2 regions of the Neobacillus sp. NPDC058068 genome follow, and region 2 is predicted to be linked to the other one. Evidence: riboswitches for the same ligand, from Rfam matches in the RefSeq annotation. Region 2 holds a riboswitch; the other holds the start of a gene.
The links. A riboswitch is a leader RNA that binds a small molecule or an ion and turns the genes downstream of it on or off. The one in region 2 is predicted to bind magnesium.

Region 1: it holds a riboswitch for magnesium, as region 2 does, so the genes downstream of both, ftsW (putative lipid II flippase FtsW) here and mgtA (magnesium-translocating P-type ATPase) in region 2, are expected to answer to the same signal.

What each region holds. Positions count from the first base shown of each region.
Region 1 covers NZ_JBHVSI010000010.1:76,764-80,261, forward strand. The annotation lists gene mgtE (magnesium transporter) at 1-698, opposite strand, end outside; gene ftsW (putative lipid II flippase FtsW) at 676-1,839, opposite strand; M-box (ykoK) riboswitch at 2,017-2,182, opposite strand; gene ACFVSW_RS13195 (MFS transporter) at 2,435-3,498, shown strand, end outside.
Region 2 covers NZ_JBHVSI010000009.1:84,109-87,606, forward strand. The annotation lists gene ACFVSW_RS12260 (NADP-dependent oxidoreductase) at 172-1,104, opposite strand; gene ACFVSW_RS12265 (MarR family winged helix-turn-helix transcriptional regulator) at 1,253-1,699, shown strand; M-box (ykoK) riboswitch at 1,766-1,930, shown strand; gene mgtA (magnesium-translocating P-type ATPase) at 2,250-3,498, shown strand, end outside.

The sequences.
Region 1 (3,498 bases), on a different contig from region 2:
TTGTGGGTGACGACCGGAATGGCAACAAGGTCGTATTTTGATAATATATCAGCTGCTTCCTGCTGATGAACATCAACAGAAACGGAAATCGGTTCTCCTTGGATGATTTCTTCCAAGACTGTTCCTTCCTTTGCCAAGATGATATCCTTTAAAGAAACAACCCCGACTAGTTCACCGTGTTTGTCTACCACATAAATGTAGGAAACAATCTCTGCCTCATGGCCCACTTTTCGAATGTGTGCTAATGCGTGCTCGACAGTCCAGTGAATTCGTGCCGCAACATAATCGATTGCCGCCAATCTTCCGGCTGTATTTGGTTCATAGTTCATCAGCGTATTAATCTTGACCCGATAATCGTCTGGCAAATAGTCCATTAGTTTTTTCGCTTGATTCGGATGAACCGATAAAAGCAGATTTACGATCGTATCACTTGACATTTCATTTAAAAGATCCGATTTATATTGTTCCTTCATTCGAAGCAGAATTTTATATTGCAGCTCCGGTTCTAAATATTCAAGAATTTCTGCCCCTAGTGAGGTTGGCACTAAAAAGAAAAATGTTAATTGTTCTTCCGTATCTAGCTCACTCACCATTTCAGCTATATCAAATGGCTGTAAATCGCCTATTAATTCATTTAAATTGCCTTGATTTTGCTCTTGTAAAATGGTTTTCAATTCAAGCATCATGTTTTGTTCCATGATCAAAACCTCCTTTTTTTAACTTGACTTGAGGTATTCTATGTTTAGTTTTTCTTGATAAATTCGTTAAAATCCCCAAGGAAATTAACATAAATAATAATGAAGATCCTCCATAACTTACGAACGGAAGAGGTACTCCGGTTATCGGGAGTAAACCCGAAACGGCCGCTAAATTAAAAATGACCTGTACCATGATTTGAAAGGTTAAACCAATTGCCAATAATTTAGCAAACGGATCTTTTGCGTTAAGGGCAATACGGACCCCGCGGTACATGATAAAAAGATAAGAAAAAATAACTAGCAATAATCCAAATATCCCAAGCTCTTCCAAAATAACAGCCATGATAAAATCCGTATGTGCTTCAGGAAGATAGCCAAATTTTTCAATACTATGTCCTAGGCCCTTCCCCCATGTCCCTCCAGATGCGATCGCGTGGTAAGAACTTATTAACTGATACCCGTCGCCGTATGGGTCGGCAAACGGATTTCGAAACGACAATATTCGGTTCATGCGATAGGGGGCGGATATGGCCAAAAAACCAATTCCTCCTACAGCTATACCCCCCAAAAGGATCAGGTGAATAATCCGCGCTCCCGAACACAGAAGGATGAACCCACAAGGTAATAATATGGCCGTTGCTGTTCCTAAATCCGGCTGTTTTAAGATCAGTAAAAAAACGACAGCCAAAATGAACAGCGGCGGCATGACACCTTTCCAAAAATGGGCAATATAGGCTTGTTTTTTGGCATATACGTTAGCAAAATAAATAATCATCACCAGTTTGATCGCTTCAGTAGGCTGGATCAGCATGGGGCCTAATTGGAGCCAGCGTTGCGAATGGTTCCTTTCCACACCGAACCCTGGAATTAACACCATGATCAATAAAATAATCGATATTACTACCAAAATAGGGCTCAGTTTACCGTAAACACGATAAGGAAATACAGCAGTTATGACCATCAGGACGATTCCGATTCCTAATGAGTGAAGTTGTTTTGTATAAAAGTAGCGAGAATCGTGGAAATCCACCGAAGCGATCGGAAAGCTCGCACTATATACCATTACAAGTCCAAACAAACATAAGAAAATGGTCGTTATGACTAATAAATAATCGATTTTTTTTAACCGTTTCAGGTCCATTTCATCACCTCTTGTTGACGATTATCGTGAACTTCGACACAACCTAGATAAATTTTTTAGGCAGAAAAAATAGCCTTTATTTCTCAATTAGTGGAAATAAAGGCTATGTTTGCACATAAAAAAACTATATTCGCTCGACAATTTTTTAGAAAATTGACAGCTTAATAGATTATTACCTAAGTTTCCCCTCGTTCAAGTTTTAGCACTAAATAGCATAGGTACGTTTACCAGCTTCATTAAAAAAGACCTTCTTCCGATCTTTCCTGTTGACCCATTGGCGTCTCTCGACATTTTTGGGCAGAAGCGTTTCTCTATTTAGGAGCCTCACCTAACAGAATACTTTAAGTGTTTATTAGATTAATTAAAATATATGATGTTGTTGTCAAAATGTCAACGAAATAATTCAACGGTAGTACAGAATGCTTTCGAAAAAATTCCCAGTCAGGAAACGAAGTGTTTTTTTTTGATAATTCAATCGTTTTATTGAAAATAAAATTATTGTAAAATATATTTATTTTAAAATATTTAGTAGAAATAACGCGATTCGATTGTATAATGAATTGTATAATTTTAAAGTGAAAATGGTGAGGAACACATGCGTGCGTATAATGAAAAAATAAGTATCTATCATGGAATGGTATCGACCATTGCTGCAAATCTGGCAAGTAACTTCTTTCCGATATTTGCCATATCCATCCTGGGAGCCACTAATTATCAAGTTGGGTTAATCAGTTCCCTACCGCCGCTAATCGCCTTAATCATGACGATACCAGCTGCGATTCTATTAAATCGCTTAGACGAACAAAAAAAGACGGTCGCGATGTCAGTTTTAGGAGCGCGGGCACTATTTATCCTGTTAGTTGGTGTTATTTTTATACCTGCTCCTTACCAAGCATGGGCTTTTTTAATGATCATCGCATTGATGAATGTTCCGGGAACGATTTCGAACATCGGCTGGCAAACGCTGATTAGCGGGATGATTCGTGATGAGCGCAGAGGAGCCTTTTTTAGTGACCGCAATCGGCTGTTAACCATAGTAGGGATGGTTACTACCTTAATTATCGGTGTGGTAATGAAAAAACAAACCGATAATGCCGCTGCTTACCAAGGCTTGTTTTTTCTCGCCTTTATTTTTGGATTGATAGAAGTATACTTCCTAATGAAGCATAAGGAAACCGTGCAGTCGAAACTGAATAATGAGAAGAAGAAGGCCTCGATGGACTGGTCTATCTTTAAAGATCAGGGGTATAAATGGTTTCTGATTACCGCATTATGCTTTAACTTCTCTTGGCAGATGGCTTGGGGGCTTTTCAATATATACAATGTGAGGTATGCACATGCCACCATTCTTTGGATTAGTATCTTTTCCGTGGGCAGTCAGTTGGTGCAAATCTTCTCTTTCCCATTATGGAAAAAATGGGCAGAACAGAAGTCAAACACATTAATGCTTGTCTGGGTTGCAGCCGGGATGGCTACAGCACCGTTTTTAACGGTATTGTCTACTAATCTTATCTATCTAACCTTCGTGCAAATGACATCGGGTTTCTTTGTATCTGGAACAATGCTGTTGTTGTTCAACCTTTTGCTCGAACAATCTCCAAAGGAAAAACGGACATACTGTATTACCACCTACAATGTCCTGTTATCGTTTGTCGCCTT
Region 2 (3,498 bases):
AGATTATGTCCGTTTCATGTATTTATCATAACCTTTAGAAATGAACAAACTATGAATAAACGATTAATATTTGATAGTTTTATCAAGCGATTCATTAAATTAATAAGAATTAAATACTGAGGTTGCTAATCTAAAATGATTGCATCACAAAAGTAAATAACTGCTTTATGGTTATTCAACTAGTGAAAGTATGATTCGGCCGCGTCCATGTCCACGTTGACTAAGTTCATGAGCCTTTACTGCTTCTTGCAATGAAAACCGCTGACCAACGTACCCTTTTACTTTCCCTTCATCCATTAATCTTGCAATAGCCTCCAAATCCTTCTTAGCAAACAACCGACTTGGCTTAATCAACTTAACGTTTTCTTCTTGTGCTCTTTCTAATGACGGTTGTCCCGCTATTGAAATTAGTGTCCCGCCTTGTTTAATAACGTTCCAAGATCTCTCAAGTGTCTCTCCTCCAACAGTATCGAAAACAAAGTCCATGTCATGAACGACCTTTTCAAACTGAGTTGAAGTGTAATCAATAACCGTATCTGCTCCTATGGAATAAACGAAGTCCACATTAGCTGGACCAGCTGTCGCTGTGACGTATGCTCCTTTCCATTTTGCAAATTGAACGGCAAACAGTCCTACCCCACCTGCAGCACCATGAATCAGAACCCGATCTTGGGCCGTTACATTCCCGTCATTGATCAATACTTGCCAAGCAGTTGTTGCACCGCCGGATATCACTGCTGCTTCCTCGAATCCAATCGATTCCGGCTTCAACGCGATAGTATCTGTCGAAACGGTCGTATAAGTTGCGTAAGTCCCATTAGAGCTACGTCCAAACACCTTTTGTCCAACTTCAAATTCGGTAACATTTGCTCCTACTTTTTCAATAATACCCGCAAATGCACTGCCTGGAATAACAGGAAAGCGTACTGGCATAGGAATCCATCCTTGACGTAGTTTCCAATCAATTGGCAATACGCCTGAAGCATGAATGCGAACAAGGACTTCACCTTCCTGTGGTTCCGGTCGTTTCAGCTGCGCAACTTTCATTACATCCGGATCGCCAAATTGGTGGTAAAGGACAGCTTCCATCATGTTATCAATCATCGTCCCACACTCCCTTACAGTAATAAATGTGATTTTTTCTCTTTGAATAAACTCGTTAATGAAGTAAGATGGAATTTATTGAGTATACTCACTACTTGTTATATGCTGAGTATACTCAGTATATAACTGTACGTCAAGGAGGTTGTTTATGTCACATTCGGTCGTTCCGACAGCAAGCGATCTGTTACAAATGCTTTTTAAAACCAATCATCTATTGCACCAACAATTCGAAAAGCGCATAACCAATTTGGGCATTCCTGACTATTTAACAGGTCCAAGACTCCGATTTCTCATCGTCCTGGAAGAAAATCCGAATATCCGGATGAACGATATAGCTAAGCAAATTGGAATAAAAGCTCGAACCGTTACTCAATTTGTAGATGCCCTTGAAAAAGAAAAACTGCTCGTTCGTCTGCCGGACCCTGAGGACCGTCGCGCTACACTCCTGCAATTAACCGAAGCGGCTCCCCCTCTCATAAAGAAAGCTCGTACTAGTATGCTTGATGCCGCAGAAACATTGCTTGAACCTTTATCAGATGAACAACGGATTCAGTTTGTAGATATACTGAATACTCTATATAACAATATAATTTAGACGAAAAATGGAAAAAAGATCATTGACACTTTTTTATAACGGGAGTATAGTATGGGTGAAAATTGAATATGTCTCTGTTAGGTGAGGCTCCTGTATAGAGAAACGCTAATGCCCAAAAATGTCGAGAGACGCCAATGGGTCAACAGGAATGATCGGAATGAAGGTCTTTCTTAATTTAGCTGGTATGAACCTATGCTATACAGTGCTAAAACTTCGACGAGGGAGAGGTGCGGTTGTTACTGATGAACTCTGCTTGAAATAAGCAGGTTTATTGGTGCGTGTTTTTAGTATGTAATCAGGCCCTTTCTCGTTGATGAGAAAGGGCCTTTTCATTATGACTCCTTTCTTGGACAATTCATAAAATATCTTGAAAACATAATAGAGGTAAGGAGGTGAGGAACAATGTCGTCTGGAGATACGGTTCCAATACCAATATGTAGCACGTCAATAATGAAACATGTAGGCAGGGAACGACTTGTTCCTCCCTCACTAATAATAGTTAGCTAGGAACAATGGGCTTCCTCCACATGAAAAAAGGAGGAAACGACCAATGTTAAACGCAAAAAAACAACATGGACATGAGCAAATGGACATGTATCGAGCAAATACAAGAGCAAACCGAAAAGGACAAGCTTCCTTTGATCAAGAAATAAACAAGAAAAGTAATGCAATCTTAGTTGAGGTTGCAACAAGAAATGCTAACGCCGCCTTAACTTTTTTAGCAACAACATCACAGGGGCTCTTCGAAAAGGAAGCGGAAAGACGTCTTGAAGTACACGGAAGAAATGAAGTGGCCCACGAAAAGCCGCCAGCATGGTATCTTCAATTTCTTTTGGCGTTTCATAATCCCTTTATTTATGTCTTGTTAGCTTTGGGGGCATTGACCTTCTTTACGGATGATATGCAAGGAACAATTGTGGTAACGTCGATGGTTTTAATCAGTGCAACCATCCGTTTTTTGCAAGAATTTCGTTCGCAGCAAGCGGCTGAAAAATTAAAAGCAATGGTCCGTACGACAGCAACTGTGTCGAGAAAGGGAGAATTTTCAAATAAGTTGGTTGACGATAGCTATACAAAGGAACTTCCGATTGAAGAGCTTGTACCCGGTGACATTATCAAGCTTTCTGCAGGTGATATAGTACCGGCCGATGTTCGTGTCCTTACAGCCAAAGATTTATTTGTAAACCAATCCGCATTAACCGGGGAAGCACTACCAGTAGAAAAGTATGAGAATTGTTTTGGCATAGAGGAAGAGCGTTTTGGTCCACTTAAAGCAAATGGTAACCCGCTTGAAATGGCTAATCTATGCTTCATGGGAACGAATATTGTCAGCGGTAGTGCAGCAGCCGTCGTTGTATCTACGGGTGCCAATAGTTATTTTGGCTCATTAGCAAAAAGTGTCGTCGGAAAACGGCCGCAAACAAGTTTTGATCGCGGGGTTAACAGTGTAAGCTGGTTGTTAATTAAATTTATGCTTGTTATGGCTCCAATTGTGTTATTCATTAACGGTTTTACAAAAGGAGACTGGAAAGAGGCGTTCTTTTTTGCAATCGCCGTTGCGGTGGGGCTTACACCGGAAATGCTGCCAATGATTGTTACAGCGAATTTGGCTAGAGGCGCTGTCAGGATGTCGAAAAAGAAAGTGATTGTAAAACAGTTGAATGCAATCCAAAACCTCGGGGCAATGGATGTACTTTGTACAGACAAAACAGGTACATTGACGGAAGACAAAGTGGTACTGGTCCGTTACTTAGATCCAACAGGTGCCAAAAGTAAAAATGTTCTGCAGCTTGCCTATT